One region of the Halorhodospira halophila SL1 genome, then DNA from elsewhere that is predicted to be linked to it. Evidence: predicted binding sites of a transcription regulator. Region 1 holds the regulator's gene; each other region holds the start of a gene.

Evidence for each region. The regulator sigma-54, encoded in region 1, starts transcription at its own class of promoters, with help from an activator protein. The targets are predictions, from matches to a motif close to TGGCANGNTNCNTGCTT.
Region 2: a site for sigma-54 is predicted at 1,782-1,798, ahead of HHAL_RS07735 (PEP-CTERM sorting domain-containing protein). Genes of this name have one in related genera too.
Region 3: a site for sigma-54 is predicted at 1,649-1,665, ahead of glnA (glutamate--ammonia ligase). Genes of this name have one in related genera too.

The regions. Positions count from the first base shown of each region.
Region 1 covers NC_008789.1:2,324,929-2,329,701, forward strand. Annotated here, with positions in the region: gene HHAL_RS10720 (KdsC family phosphatase) at 1-551, shown strand, start outside; gene lptC (LPS export ABC transporter periplasmic protein LptC) at 555-1,118, shown strand; gene lptA (lipopolysaccharide transport periplasmic protein LptA) at 1,105-1,632, shown strand; gene lptB (LPS export ABC transporter ATP-binding protein) at 1,636-2,361, shown strand; gene HHAL_RS10740 (RNA polymerase factor sigma-54) at 2,402-3,868, shown strand; gene hpf (ribosome hibernation-promoting factor, HPF/YfiA family) at 3,909-4,235, shown strand; gene HHAL_RS10750 (PTS sugar transporter subunit IIA) at 4,280-4,750, shown strand; gene HHAL_RS10755 (HPr kinase/phosphorylase) at 4,747-4,773, shown strand, end outside.
Region 2 covers NC_008789.1:1,661,077-1,665,849, forward strand. Annotated here, with positions in the region: gene HHAL_RS07730 (tetratricopeptide repeat protein) at 1-1,501, opposite strand, end outside; gene HHAL_RS07735 (PEP-CTERM sorting domain-containing protein) at 1,877-2,908, shown strand; gene HHAL_RS07740 (PEP-CTERM sorting domain-containing protein) at 3,410-4,405, shown strand; gene prsR (PEP-CTERM-box response regulator transcription factor) at 4,554-4,773, opposite strand, start outside.
Region 3 covers NC_008789.1:1,721,899-1,726,671, forward strand. Annotated here, with positions in the region: tRNA gene HHAL_RS07950 (tRNA-Met) at 1-29, opposite strand, end outside; gene glnA (glutamate--ammonia ligase) at 175-1,590, opposite strand; gene HHAL_RS07960 (hypothetical protein) at 1,809-2,141, opposite strand; gene HHAL_RS07965 (HU family DNA-binding protein) at 2,154-2,429, opposite strand; gene rnhA (ribonuclease HI) at 2,510-2,959, opposite strand; gene HHAL_RS12690 (class I SAM-dependent methyltransferase) at 2,956-3,687, opposite strand; gene gloB (hydroxyacylglutathione hydrolase) at 3,825-4,592, shown strand.

The DNA of each region.
Region 1 (4,773 bases):
TCCCCCGCCCCTACTGCGAGCCGCCTGCCCCGGAGGTCCTGCGCCGCGCCGAATCGGTGCGCCTGGCCCTGTTCGACGTCGACGGCGTCCTCACCGACGGGACCGTCTTCGTGGGCGGCAGCGGTGACCCGCTGCAGGCGTTCCACATCCACGACGGCAAGGGGCTGCGGATGCTCCAGGACGCCGACATCGAGGTGGGCTGGATCACTGCCCGGGGCGGCCACGCGGTCATGCGCCGGGCCGAGGAGCTGGGTGTCCGCCATGTGCTGCGCGGCCGCTCAGACAAGGGTCAGGCCCTCGTCGAGGTGGCCGAGCGCCTCGGCCTCGCCCTGGAGGCGTGCGCCTACACCGGCGACGACCTCATCGACCTGCCGGCCGTCCGCCACGCCGGATTCGGCGTCGCGGTAGCGGACGGCCACCCCCACCTGCACGCCCACGCCGACTGGGTCACCGTGCGCCCCGGGGGGCGGGGCGCCGTCCGCGAGGTGGCCGAACTGATCCTCCACGCCCAGGGGCAGCTCGAACCGATGTTGCGCCGGGCAGAAGGCTGAACCATGCGCCGCGGAGCCCTCTTCCCCCTGGCAACCCTCGGGTTCATCGTACTCCTCAGCCTGCTGCTGACCCGGGATCCGACGCCGCCCGAACCAGACACCACCGAGCCGCCTGAGGAGCGCCCGGACTTCTTCCTGGAAGGGTTCACGATGGTCGACTTCGACGAGCAGGGCCAGCGCCGGGCCGCCCTCCACGGGCACACCGGCGAACACTTCCCCGGTCGCGGCGAACTGGAGATCGTCGAGCCGGATCTGCGCATGCGTTCGCGGGACGGCGCCACCTGGGAGGCCCGCGCCCCCTTCGGCATCGCCGAGCGCGAGGGCGCGGAGGTCCGCCTGTTCGACGAAGTGGATATTCACCGTCCGGCCCAGGGCACACGCCCAGCGCTGGATATCGCCACCCGCAACCTGCTGGTAGATCTGCGCGCCGGCGAGGCCCGCACCACCGAGGCGGTCACCGCCCGCGAGCCGGCCGGCACCCTGCGCGGCACTGGCATGACGCTGGATTACCGAACCGACCGACTGCGCCTGCACGCCGATGTCCGGGGGGAGTATGGGCTGCATTGAGACCACGGGCCGCACCCGGGTGCGGCTTCTTGGCGCCGCGCTGCTCGCCATCGCCGCCCTACCGGCGGCGGCGATGGAGCAGCGCGAGGACGCGCCGGTGGAACTCGAGGCCGACAGTGTGGACGTCGACGCCGTTGCCGGGGTCAGCGTCTACGAGGGCGATGCCGTGCTCACCCGGGGCGAGATGCGCATCACCGGCGACCGCATGGAGGTCTATACCGACGAGGACGGCGACCTCAGCCACGTCTACGTTGACGGAACGCCCGCCACCTACCGCGACCACCCGGAGAACCAGCCCCGCCCGGTCCACGCCGAGGCGAAGCGGATGGAGTACTACACCCGCGGGCCCGAACGCGCCCATTTCCAGGGCGATGCGCGCCTCTGGCAGGGAGACGACCAGGTCACCGCCGAGACCATCGATGTCGACCTGGAGGGACAGATCATGAAGGCCCGTGGCGCTGAAGGGCAGCGGGCGCGGACCATCCTGTACCCGACCCGGCGCGAGGAGGACTGACCGGTGGTCACGCTGCGTGCGGAAGGGCTGACCAAACGCTACCGCGGTCGCACTGTGGTCAACGGCGCCGGGCTCGAAGTGGCCAACGGCGAGATCGTCGGCCTGCTCGGGCCCAACGGCGCCGGCAAGACCACCTGCTTCTACATGGTCGTCGGACTGGTCCAGGCCGACGAGGGGCGGATCACCCTGGAGGGCGACGACCTCACCCGGCTGCCCATCCACGCCCGGGCCCGCCTCGGCATCGGATACCTCCCGCAGGAACCCTCGGTCTTTCGTAAACTGAGCGTGGCGGATAACGTACGGGCCATCCTGCAGCTACGCGGCGACCTCGGCGGCGCCGAGCGGGAACAGGAGCTGGATCGCCTGCTCGAGGAGTTCGGGGTGACCCACGTCCGCGACTCCCCGGGCATCGCCCTGTCCGGCGGCGAACGCCGGCGCGTGGAGATCGCCCGCGCCCTGGCGGCAGCCCCCCGGTTCATACTGCTCGACGAGCCGTTTGCCGGGGTCGACCCGATCTCGGTGGGCGAGATCCAGCGCATCGTCCGCCAGCTGGCGCAGCGCGGTATTGGCGTACTGATCACCGATCACAACGTGCGCGAGACACTGGGGATCGTGCAGCGCGCGTACATCCTCAGCGACGGCGAGGTTCTGGCCGCTGGCGACGCCGAAAGCGTGCTCGCCAACCCGCGGGTCCGCGAGGTCTATCTGGGTGAGGACTTCCGCCTGTGAGCGACGGTATACGGATGCTGCAAGCACGACGGACACGGCCATGAAGCAGTCGCTGCAGCTACGCATCGGCCAGCAGCTGACCATGACGCCCCAGCTGCAGCAGGCCATCCGGTTGCTGCAACTCTCCAGCCTGGAGCTGCGCACCGAGATCCAGCAGGCCCTGGAGTCGAACTTCATGCTCGAGCTCGACGAGGAAGGCGAGCTCGAGCAGCAGGAGCAGGAGCAACACGAGCAGCAGGAACAAGAGGCCCGTGAGGACGAGGCCCCGGCCAGCGACCCTGCCGGCGACGACATCCCCGAGGACCTACCGCTGGATACCTCCTGGGACGACATCTACGACGGCAGCACGGCGCTGAGCGCGCCGGGCGACGAGGCGGCCCAACGCGACACCCTGGACAACCGGCCGGCCGCCTCCGACAGCCTGCAGCAGCACCTGCATGCACAGATCGAGCTGGAGGCGTTCTCCGCGCGCGAGCGCTCCATCGCCGAGGTCATCGTCGACGCCGTCGGCGACGACGGCTACCTGACCCAGAGCACCGACGACCTACTGGCCGGGTGCCCGGAGGATGAGCAGGTTGACGCCGAGGAGCTCGAAGCGGTGCTGCAGCGCGTCCAGCGACTCGACCCGACCGGCGTCGCCGCCCGCGATCCCCAGGAAGCGCTGTGCGTCCAGCTCGAGCAGCTGCCCGAAGACACCCCGTGGCGGGAAGAGGCCCGCCACGCCCTGCTCGAGCACCTGGGGCTGATCGCCGAGCGGCGATACGACGACCTGGGCCGGGCTCTGGGGGTCAGCGACGAGGCCCTCGGCAGCATCCTCGGCCTGATCCAGAGCCTCGACCCCCGACCCGGCTCGCAGATTAGCGACACCACGCCCGACTACGTCATCCCCGACGTTCTGGTGGTGCGCCGCGACGGCGCCTGGCAGGTCGAACTCAACAGCGAAACCGCCCCCCGCTTGCGCGTCAACGCGTATTACGCCAGCCTGATCCGCAGGGCAGACCGGAGCGCGGACAACCACTGTCTGCGCAACCACCTCCAAGAGGCGCGCTGGCTGATCAAGAGCCTGCGCAGCAGGAATGAGACCTTGCTCAAAGTGGCCAGCGCCATCGTGGAACGGCAACAGGGTTTCCTCGACCACGGCGAGGAGGCGATGCAACCACTGGTCCTGCGCGAGATCGCCGAGGCGGTGGAGATGCACGAGTCCACCATCTCTCGCATCACCACCAGCAAGTACATGCACACGCCCCGGGGCACCTTCGAGTTCAAGTACTTCTTCTCAAGCCACGTGCAGACCAGCGACGGCGGAGAGGCTTCGGCAACGGCGATCCGGGCACGGATCCGCCGACTGATTGCCGAAGAGGATCGGGCAAAACCGCTGAGTGACAGCGCGATTGCGCGTATCCTTCATGAGGAGGGGATCCAGGTGGCGCGTCGGACGGTCGCCAAATACCGGGAGTCCCTGTCCATCGCATCGTCGGCGGAGCGCAAGGAGGCCCGGAGGCGCTGAGGCGCCCGGCTCTGCCGGCCGCAGGGGTTCAGGAGGCGGTATGCAGATCAAGCTCAGTGGACATCATGTCGAGATCACCCCGGCTCTCCGGGCGCATGTCAACGAGAAGATGCAACGCATTCAACGCCACTTCGACCACGTCATCGATACCGAGGTGATCCTCTCGGTGGAGAAGAGACAGCAGAAGGCCGAGTCGGTCATCCACATCGGGGGTGGCGGCGGGCGCGTCTTTGCCGATGCCATTGAGGAAGACCTCTATGCAGCCATTGACGTGCTCGTGGACAAGCTTGACCGTCAGGTCCTGAAACACAAAGAGAAGGCCGTCGATCAGCGACGGCAGGGCGCGTCCCTCAAGGCCAGCCTGTAAAGGTGGCGGGACGCGGTTCAGCGGGCCAGCCGATCGGACACTCCATGGACATCGAGCAACTCATCACGCCGGAACGTGTTCGCTGCGAGAGCGGCATCGAGGACAAGGAGCAGGTACTCCTGCGCATAGGCGAACTGATCGGGGCCAGCGGCGACGGCCTCGACGCCCGAGAAATCAGCAACCGACTGCTGGCCCGTGAGCGGCTGGGCAGCACGGGCCTGGGGCACGGCGTAGCCGTACCCCACGCCCGCATCGACGGGATTGACCGCGCCATCGGCGCCCTGATCCAGCTGGATCGGGGCATCGAGTTCAACGCCTTCGACAAGGCACCCGTGGACCTGCTGTTCGCCCTGGTCGTACCCGAACACTTCACCGACGAGCACCTGCAGATCCTGGCCAGCCTCGCCGAGATGTTCAGCGACAGCAGCCTGTGCGAACGGCTGCGCCGCTCCTCGGACGGTGAGGAACTGCAGGTGGCCCTGCGGGAATGGCAGTCACAAGCCGACCCGTCGTGAAAACGGCCGCGCACGGGCCGGTC
Region 2 (4,773 bases), 660 kb from region 1:
GGAGGACCGCGGCACGGAGGTTATATCCTACGGGATCCTCCGGGGCCTTATCCTGGGTCCGCTCAGCAGCGACCGCCGCCGCCTCGAAACGCCCAGCCTCGATATAAGCCTGCACCAATGTCAAATCCGCTGCACGCAGGGCCCCATCAGCGGACGCCACGGCTTCTAACTCCTCAAGGCCCTTCTCTTCGTCTCCGGCCAGCAGCAGCGCCGTTCCGAGCACCTCGCGCGTCTCCAGGGCATCGGGTTGCGCGTCCAAAACACGCCTCAGGGTCTGGATACCGGACTCCACATCGCCGGTATCCAGATAGAGCGCACCTAGCCGATCGCCCAGCTCAGAAACCCATTCCGGCCGTTCCGCGAGCGCCTCACTGAGGACCTCCCGCGCCTCCTCGGGCTGATCTTGCGCCATGTACAACCTTGCCCGCAAGGTGTAGCTGGTCACAGACCCCGGACCACTCGCGTGGTATCGATTCAGGTGGTGCTCGGCCTGGGCAAGGTTCCCACGCTCAAGCTCCAGCCCTGCGAGATAGGGGCGCGCCGGGCGATATTCCCGTTGGCGTGCCAGCGCTTCCTCGAACTGCGTTCGGGCTTCATCGGGGGAATCACCCTCGAGTTCTACGAGCCCCATCAAGAAGTAGCCGCCGGCAAAACCCGGCGCCCCTTCGACCAGTTGCTCGGCGTCAGCTCGGGCCCCTTCAAAGTCTTCTTCGCGAAGCCGAACCATCGCTCGCGAGAAACGATCGCTCACATAGTCGGGTCGTAGATCGACGGCTCGATCGAAGGCCTCCCGTGCGCTCTGCCTTTCACCAACGACCTCAGCCAGGCTGCCGCGAAGCGTCCATGCCGGATAGTAGTCTTCATCGAGCGCCACAGCGGCCTCCAGGTGGCTCGCAGCTTGCGCCCGATCACCGGCAACGAGGGCACCAAAGGCCTTTGCCAACTCCAGCTCCGGAAGGTCCGCTGCTTCGCTCACCGCGGCCGTCAACAACTCGCTACCCGCTTCGTCATCCCCCCGGTGGTAGGCCGCCACTGCGCGGTAGGCAAATACCCGGGCCTTGGCCTCCCCCTCAAGCGCTTCGTATTCGAAGTCGACCAGCTCGCCGTGTTGCCTTGTCTCGTGATAAAGGCGGGCGAGGGTCGGGGCGTAGCGCTTGGGCTCCGCCCCCTGCTCCAGCGCGCGGGTGAGGTGATTAATCGCTGCGTCGGTATCGCCATCGCCGGCGTACGCCAACCCGAGCTGACCGCGGGTCTCGGGCGTCTCTACTTTTTGAAGGGCATTCCTATAGTCAAGAACCGCCGCACGGTACTCCCCAGCCTCTAGTTGCTCCGCCGCGCGCTCCAGATACTCCTCTTCGGACAACCCTTGCCACGCTTCACAACCAACCATCCAAAGCGCGAACACCCCCAGGGCGGCGACGTGCGGCCACGCCGCCGCCCCCAGCAACGGATTGCGGGGCCGATCGCCCTGTACCCTTCTCAGCCCAGATCCTTTCCTCACAAGTCACCTCCTTTTATGCGCCGCACCGACCGGGTGTGCCACAAGCTAACGACCGAGCCGGGGTCTACGCGGCCGGCCACCTCCTATCCCGTAACTCTAGGCGTTTTTTCCTGCAGTGATACCCGCCCGGCTGATCGGCTCCGGGGCACTCAACGACTGCGATCGGACGTTGAGTTTCTTTACACCCATGGCTGCCCACTCGCCCACCGGCATCCGGCGCCGAAGACCAGGCTAAATCTGCGGGCCGCACGCGCCGCCCTCGCCCACCGCGCACCCCCACTGGCACGCCCGATGCATCAGCGCGCTGGCGAACGTCACCCATGCGCTCAGTGTCAATAGCCACTTCAAGGAAACCAAGGAAAGGAGACCCAACCGATGAGGACCCAACCGATTCTAAGTCTCGCGACATCTTCGGCGGTGATGCTCAGCGTGCTCGCCACGCCTGCCCATGCGACTCAGTTCACCATCGACCCCAGCGAATTCGACGGTTTTGATGGCTACGAGGGGGGAGCAACCGCCCCCCTTGACTCGCTCAGCTGGGAACTACGAACCGCAACCCAGCAATTCGGGCCTAGCGAAAACGAAAACTGGGTCCCGGATCGAGGGTCTTCGTTTATCGACCGCGGCGTCGGACGCATCCAAGACTACAACCCATTCGATACCGGCGAGGATGTGGAACTGGGCAGTATCGGTGCAAGGGACATGACCCTCAGATGGAATAATATTAAAGGCCGGACCGGCGAGGCGCTCGAGACCCAGGAACTACTGGACGAGGCCGATAATGACCTGCCTGTTGATGAGGTAGGTAATGGCCGGTCTCTGATCTATGACAGCGGGACCATCGAGTTCTTCTTTGCCGGAGACGACGATCAGGAGCTGCGAGACCTGGAGACCCCCGAGCCGTGGCACACGGGCGACGATATCTGGAACCAGGCTGGTAGTGGCAAAAAAGTCCTCGAGTTGAAACTGACAGGCGGCAGCGCACTGGGTGGTTTCGAGCTCGACGACGACGGCAACCTCCAGGGGATTGAAGCGACCCAGTTTGACCTCGATTTTGAGGTCACTGATGCGCTGGACGGCTTTTGGGCCACCGCAGATGGTCGTGCCTTTGAAGAACTCATCGGGTTACAACTAATCACGGCGTTCGGTGAGGCCGGTGGCGCTACAGAAAGAAGCACGGTCATCAACGAGGACGCGTACAGCGATAACGGTGTTGCAGTTGCAGAAGATTCCGAGGTCGAGCTTTACACCCACTACGCCGGGGGCCGGGAAGGCAAAATGAACTTCCAGGTACCCGAGCCGAGCACGCTGGTGCTCATGGGCGGGTCGCTCGTGCTGATCGCCCTCGCCACCACCGGTGGCCTGCGCCGGCGGCGAGGCGAGAGCGGAACGCCCGCTTCAGCTTAGTCAGGGCCTGGCACGCCAAGGCCTAGCCCGAGTTACGGCCTGATCCAGGTAGTCGTCAGCTCTTCTGGTCCAGCGAAGGCGGACACCCGGATTAGGCTGTGCTCCACCCCAAGCGGGTCGTTCACTTGACTTTACAGGTCCCCGGCTGGGGCCGCCCCCTGCGGCAGCGCCCCCGCCCGATCCCCCAGCGACAACCGGGCGCACGCCGGTCAGCCGGCACCACTCTGACGAAGGCCCAGCACCTGGCTGTGGCGCAGCCGTCCCCTCCATTGCCCCTGCAACCGCGCCCGAACCGCCGTCGACTTTCTTTACGCCCCTCCCCGGCCAAGCCCGCCTGCAGGGCACCCGCACCCGGGGCCATCCCCCTCAAGGGGCCGCACACGCGGCCCTCGCTCACCACCTGCCACCACTGGCACGCCCGATGCATCGGTCCTGGCGAGGCCGCATTTGGCCCCGGTTCCAGTAACCGCTCCAAGGACACGAAGGAAGGAGACCCAACCCATGAAGATCCAACTAATGAAGAAGCAATCGATGCTAGGCCTCGCGGCATCCTCAGCGGTGGTGCTGGGCCTGGTCGCCGCGCCCGCCCACGGCACGGACTTTACGGTCGACCCCGATGGGGCGGGGTTCGACGGTTACGACGAGGGCCCGACCGAACCCCTCAACTCCCTCGGCTGGGAACTGCGAACGGCCACCCAGCAGTTCGGTACCAGCGGGGTGGGCATCCCGGTCGAGGATCCGAACGATGATGGTCAGGGTGGGACTTACATCCCCGACGTCGGATCGACTTTCGTGGACCGCGGATTCGGACGCATCGACGCCTACAATCCGTTCGATATCGGTGACGACGAACTCCGAGGGCTTGGTCAACGGGATATGACCTTGAGGTGGGACGACATCACCGGGACTATCGGTGAAGATGGCGAGCTGGACTACGACAGCGGAACCATCGATTTCTACTTTGGCGGGGACGGCCAAATCGGGTCGGACGCCCTTCGGAGCAGCGAAGATTTCGACACGACCAGCGATGAGTGGCAATCCGCTGGCACCGGCGAGAACGTCCTTTCCATGGAGCTGACAGACGGCGATGCACTCGCCAGGGTCATAACCGACGAGGACGGCAACCTCACGGGGATTGACGCCACCCAGTTCGACCTCTTCTTTGACGTTACCGACGCCGATGAAGATTTCTGGGCGATAGCGGGTGGAGAGTCTTTCGCAGAGCTACTCGCGATGGAGATGGGGCTCTCGGTTTTCGGTGAGGCCGGCGGTGCCATACAGAGAAACACGGTTCTTAACGACGATGAAAACGCTTTCACCGATCCCGATATCGAGCTCTACACCCACTACGCGGGGGGCCGGCGGGGCTCGATGGAGTTCGAGGTGCCCGAGCCGAGCACACTGATGCTCATGGGCGGGTCGCTCGTGCTGGTCGCGCTCGCCGCCACCGGTAGCCTGCGCCGGCGTCAAAACGAGACGGGGCAGCTGGCTGCCTAACAGGGACCCCCTGTTACGTCGCCTGGCCCCGCTGAGCTGTCAACGGACAGCGCGGCAGGCCTGAGGAGGGGGCAAATGCCCCCTCCTCTTTTCCTTCCGGCAGCGCTCCAACGAACACGCGATGACCACTCACCCCACTTACAAGCGGTCAGCGCAGGGCGAATTTATCCATGAGGGTGTACAAGGTCGGCCGAGTAATCCCCAGCAGACCGGCGGCCTGCGCGATATTCCCATTCGAGCGGCTTAGCGCACGGACGACCGCCTGGTACTCGGCCTGCTCCCGGGCATCCTTGAGGCGCAGCCGGTCCTCGCCACCACCCTCCGGTACTTCCAGCGCGAGATCCTCCGCAGCAATCTTTTTGCCATCG
Region 3 (4,773 bases), 600 kb from region 1:
GACGAGCTACCTGACTGCTCCACCCCGCAACTGTTGGCGCGCATTTTATGCACCCAGTCGCTTGGCGTCAATTCATCCTGACGCGGAGCGGAACGTTGGTTGCCGTCGGGCGATCCGACCAGAATGGAGCCGCTGGGGCGGGGGGGAACCCCCGCCCCAGCCGAGGCACCAAGGTCAGACGCTGTAATACAGGTCGAACTCCACCGGATGGGTGGTCATGCGAAGGCGGGTGACCTCCTCCATCTTCAGTTCGATGTAGGCGTCGATCAGGTCGTCGGAGAAGACCCCGCCCTGCTTGAGGAACTCGCGGTCGTTGTCCAGGGCCTCGAGCGCCTCGTCGAGCTGGAAGGCGACCTTGGGGATCTCCTTCTCCTCCTCCGGCGGCAGGTCGTAGAGGTCCTTGTCCATCGCCTCGCCGGGGTGGATCTTGTTGCGGATGCCGTCGAGACCGGCCATCAGCATAGCGGCGAAGGTCAGGTACGGGTTGCCGGTGGAGTCCGGGAAGCGGACCTCGATCCGCCGCGCCTTGGGGTTGGCCACATAGGGCACCCGCACCGAGGCGGAGCGATTGCGCGCCGAGTAGGCGAGCAGCACCGGCGCCTCGAAGCCGGGCACCAGGCGCTTGTAGCTGTTGGTGGAGGCGTTGGCGAAGGCGTTGATCGCCTTGGCGTGCTTGATGATGCCGCCGATGTAGTAGAGCGCCTCCTCGGAGAGCCCGCCGTACTGGTCCCCGGTGAAGATATTGTTGCCGCCTTTGGAGACCGACTGGTGCACGTGCATGCCGTTGCCGTTGTCGCCCACTAGCGGCTTGGGCATAAAGGTGGCGGTCTTGCCGTAGGCGTGGGCGACGTTGTGCACGCAGTACTTGAGCGTCTGCAGCTCGTCGGCCTTCTTGACCAGGGTACGGGCCGCGGTACCGATCTCCCCCTGACCGGCAGTGGCCACCTCGTGGTGGTGGACCTCCGGCTCTAGGCCCATATCGGCCAGGGCCTGACACATGGCGCCGCGGATGTTGTGCAGCGAATCCACCGGCGGGACCGGGAAGTAGCCGCCCTTCACGCCGGGGCGGTGACCGATATTACCGTCTGGGTAGACCCGCTCGGAGTTCCAGCCGGCCTCCTCGGAGTCCACCTTATAGAAGCAGCCGCTCATGTCGGCGCCCCAGCGGACGTCGTCGAAGACGAAGAACTCCGGCTCGGGACCGAACAGGGCACTATCTCCAATACCCGTGGAGGCCAGATACGCCTCGGCCCGCTTGGCGGCCGAGCGCGGATCGCGGTCGTAGCCCTGCAGAGTGCTCGGCTCGAGGATGTCACAGACCAGCTTGAGGGTCGGCTCATCGGTGAAGGGGTCGAGGACGGCGCTCTCGGCATCCGGGAGCATGATCATGTCCGACTCCTGGATCCCCTTCCAGCCGTCGATGGAAGAGCCGTCGAACATCTTGCCGTGCTCGAACAGGTCCTCATCGACCTGGGAGACGGGCAGGGTTACGTGCATCTCTTTCCCGCGCGTGTCGGTGAAGCGCAGGTCGACGAACTTCACGTCCTCATCCTTGATGAGCTTGAGTACGTCCTTACCGGTTGCAGCCATGGGGTTCCACCTCCGAAACGGCTAATCAATGTTCCCCAGTCGGGGCTCACGGAGGTGGTAGCAATCCCTGTGCCAGCTTCTGGGATTTCGGCTAGACGGGGTCTTACGATGGTGCAGCGGCACACATCGGGGGCTGGGCGCACCATATTGATGCAGCCGGGAGCGCGTTCGCACTAACACGGTGCGACCCCGGGAGGATCCGCTTCCCGGGGCCGGGGCTATCGCAGCTCCTGCAGCTCGTCACGCATCTCGCGCAGCGTCTCACCGAGCAGGCCAAGCATGCGGACATCATGCTCGGCGAGGGCGTCCGGACACTCGCGCTGGATCGCCACGCGAATGCTGCTCTCCCGGATGCCCTTGCGCTGGTAACGCTCGTCGAGTGCCGTGATAGTCTCCTGCTGCTCCTCGAAGCTCATGTCGTCGGCGTGACGAATGTAGTCGCAGTAGTCGGCCGCCAGGGTGCCGGCGTCGCCGCCGCCACACCCCGCTATCAGGGCGCCTGTGCCACCCAGGATCCCGACCCCGACCCAACTACGCAGCCGACGGAACATGGCAGCCTCCTGCTACTGATCCACGGAGCGCTTGAGCGGCGCGCCCGGCTTGAACCGGACGTTCATGCCGGCGGGAATGTCGATCAGTTCGCCCGTCTGCGGGTTGCGGCCCTGCCGCTCGGGGCGGGCGACCACGGCAAACTTGCCAAAACCGGGGATCGAGACATCCTCCCCGCTGGCCAGGCTCTCCTCGATGCCCGTGAAAACAGCACTCACCGCGTCCGTTGCGACACGCTTGGAGACCCCGGTTTCGGCTGCGACCTTTTCAGCCAGATCGGCTTTGTTCATGCGCTACTCTCCGATTTGTTTCAGGTTCTAGGTTGGCCGTCCCGATTCTATCCCAGGCCCGCCAGGGACGGGCAGCGAGCCTAGGCAACCAGCTCGTCGATCCCCTGGTTGGCCAGAGCATCGGCACGCTCATTCTCCGCATGACCGGCGTGGCCACGCACCCAGTGCCAGTCGACCTGGTGGTACGCGGCCAGCTCATCGAGCCGTTGCCACAGGTCCTGGTTGAGCACCGGCTTGCGCGATGCGGTGCGCCAGCCCCGGCGCTTCCAGCCCTCCAGCCACTCGGTGATCCCGCGACGTACGTACTGGGAGTCGGTGGTCAGCACCACCCGGCAGGGCCGATCCAAGGCCTCCAGGGCGCGGATCGCCGCGGTTAGTTCCATGCGGTTGTTGGTGGTCTCCGGCTCCCCACCGTAGAGCTCTCGCTCATGCTCGCCGTAGCGTAGCAGCACGCCCCACCCTCCGGGGCCCGGATTACCTCGACAGGCCCCATCCGTGAATGCCTCCACCACGCCGCGCTGCTCGGTCACGCACTACCTCCTCGCTTCTGGGCCTGCGCGCAGATCCGGCCCACCGGGTGCGCAGCCCCGACGGGGACGCCTCGACCTAAGCGCTCGACCCGGGTTTTCCCTCGCAGTGACCCTGGCTCACGCCGGATCGCTACGGTGATCTGTACGCCGGCGGCGAAGCGGCCGAGCCGGCGGAGCCTATCCTCCCATGGATCCAGACGCTTTTGCAGGCGCTCTCCCTGGATAGGTGGCCGAAAACAGAGATCGTGCCGAGCCACGGTCTCAAAGCCGCAGCGTCGCAGATGCACCCCGACGGTGGAGGCAAGCCACTGGCGGCCGCCCCAGGGTACCGGGGCCGAGCGCCACCGCCCCCACAACCGACGTGCCCCCCACAGCCCCAGGGGGTTGAAGGTCAGGACCATCAGTCGGCCTTCCGGAGCCAACACCTGATAGGCCTCGGATAACACGGCCCCCGGCTCCGCATTGAACTCAAGGACGTGGCTGAGGATCAGGGCATCGATGCTCTGACCGCGGAAAGGCAGCTGCTGCGGGGCCGCCACAAGGTCCCGTCCAGCTCCGACCCGCCACTGGCGAACGGTCGGTGCCAAGGGCAGGGGAGCGGCCACCGGGCCCAGACATAGCACGTCCCCAATCCCCAAGTGCGCCAGGGAATCGGCCACCGCGCTTTGTTCGGCACGGCCGACCCGCTGCCCCAGGGGCGTGCCGTACCAGGCGTGAAGGTGTTGCATGCGCCCCCCGTTTTAGACGCTCCCCGCCCAACCTTACCCGAGCGCCGCACCGAACTCACCCACCCACCACCGCAGCCACGTGGGAACACCCCGTCGGGGGTTTGCCGCGCAGGCTTGACACGGTACGATGCCCGGCGATGACTAGCGCCGATCCCCTCGCGGCACTCGCCGATAACTACATCTGGATGGCTCGGGACGCCTCGGGCACCACCGCGTTCGCGGTCGACCCCGGCGACGCGGCCGTCGTCGAGGCGTGGCTGCATGACCACCAGCTGCGGCTCGCGGCGGTCCTGGTCACCCACCACCATGGGGACCATACCGGAGGTGTAGCGGAACTCGCCGAGCGACACCGGGTACCGGTCTTCGGCCCGGCCACCGAGACGATCCCCACCGTGGATCACCCGATCACCGGCGGGGAGCACTTCTCCCTGGAGGGCTTCGGCGAATTCCGGGTGCTAGACTGCCCTGGCCATACGGCGGGGCACATCGCGTACCTCTGGGAAGGCCACCTGTTCAGCGGCGACGCCCTCTTCGCCGGGGGGTGCGGCCGGGTCTTCGAGGGGACCGCCGGGCAGATGCACGCCTCACTGCAGCATCTGGCCGCACTCCCGGCCGACACGCGGGTCTGCTGTGGCCACGAGTACACGGTCAAGAACCTGGAATTCGCCCACTGTGCTGACCCGAAGAATGATCGGCTCGCACAACGACTCCAGGCGGCGCGCGACGCTCGCGCCGCGGGACAGCCAACCGTCCCGTCCACCCTGGCCGAAGAGCTGGCGACCAATCCCTTCCTTCGGACCGATTGCCCCGAGCTTCGCCGGGCTGCCCAGGACTGGTGCGGCAGGGATCTGGATCAGGCGTACGAGGTCTTCGCCACGCTGCGGCGCTGGAAAGACACGACCTGAAACTCGGCCGCCACCGGCATCGAGCGACCAAGAACAACAACCCTGACTTGGGGGCATAACCGTGGACGTGAAACGGACAGCTGCCGGAGCGTTGACCGCTCTTTCTGTCACCGCCTGCACAAGCTTTGATTCACGCACCTTTGTCCACGATCTACACGGCCCGGAGCGGAACGGGCGCGAC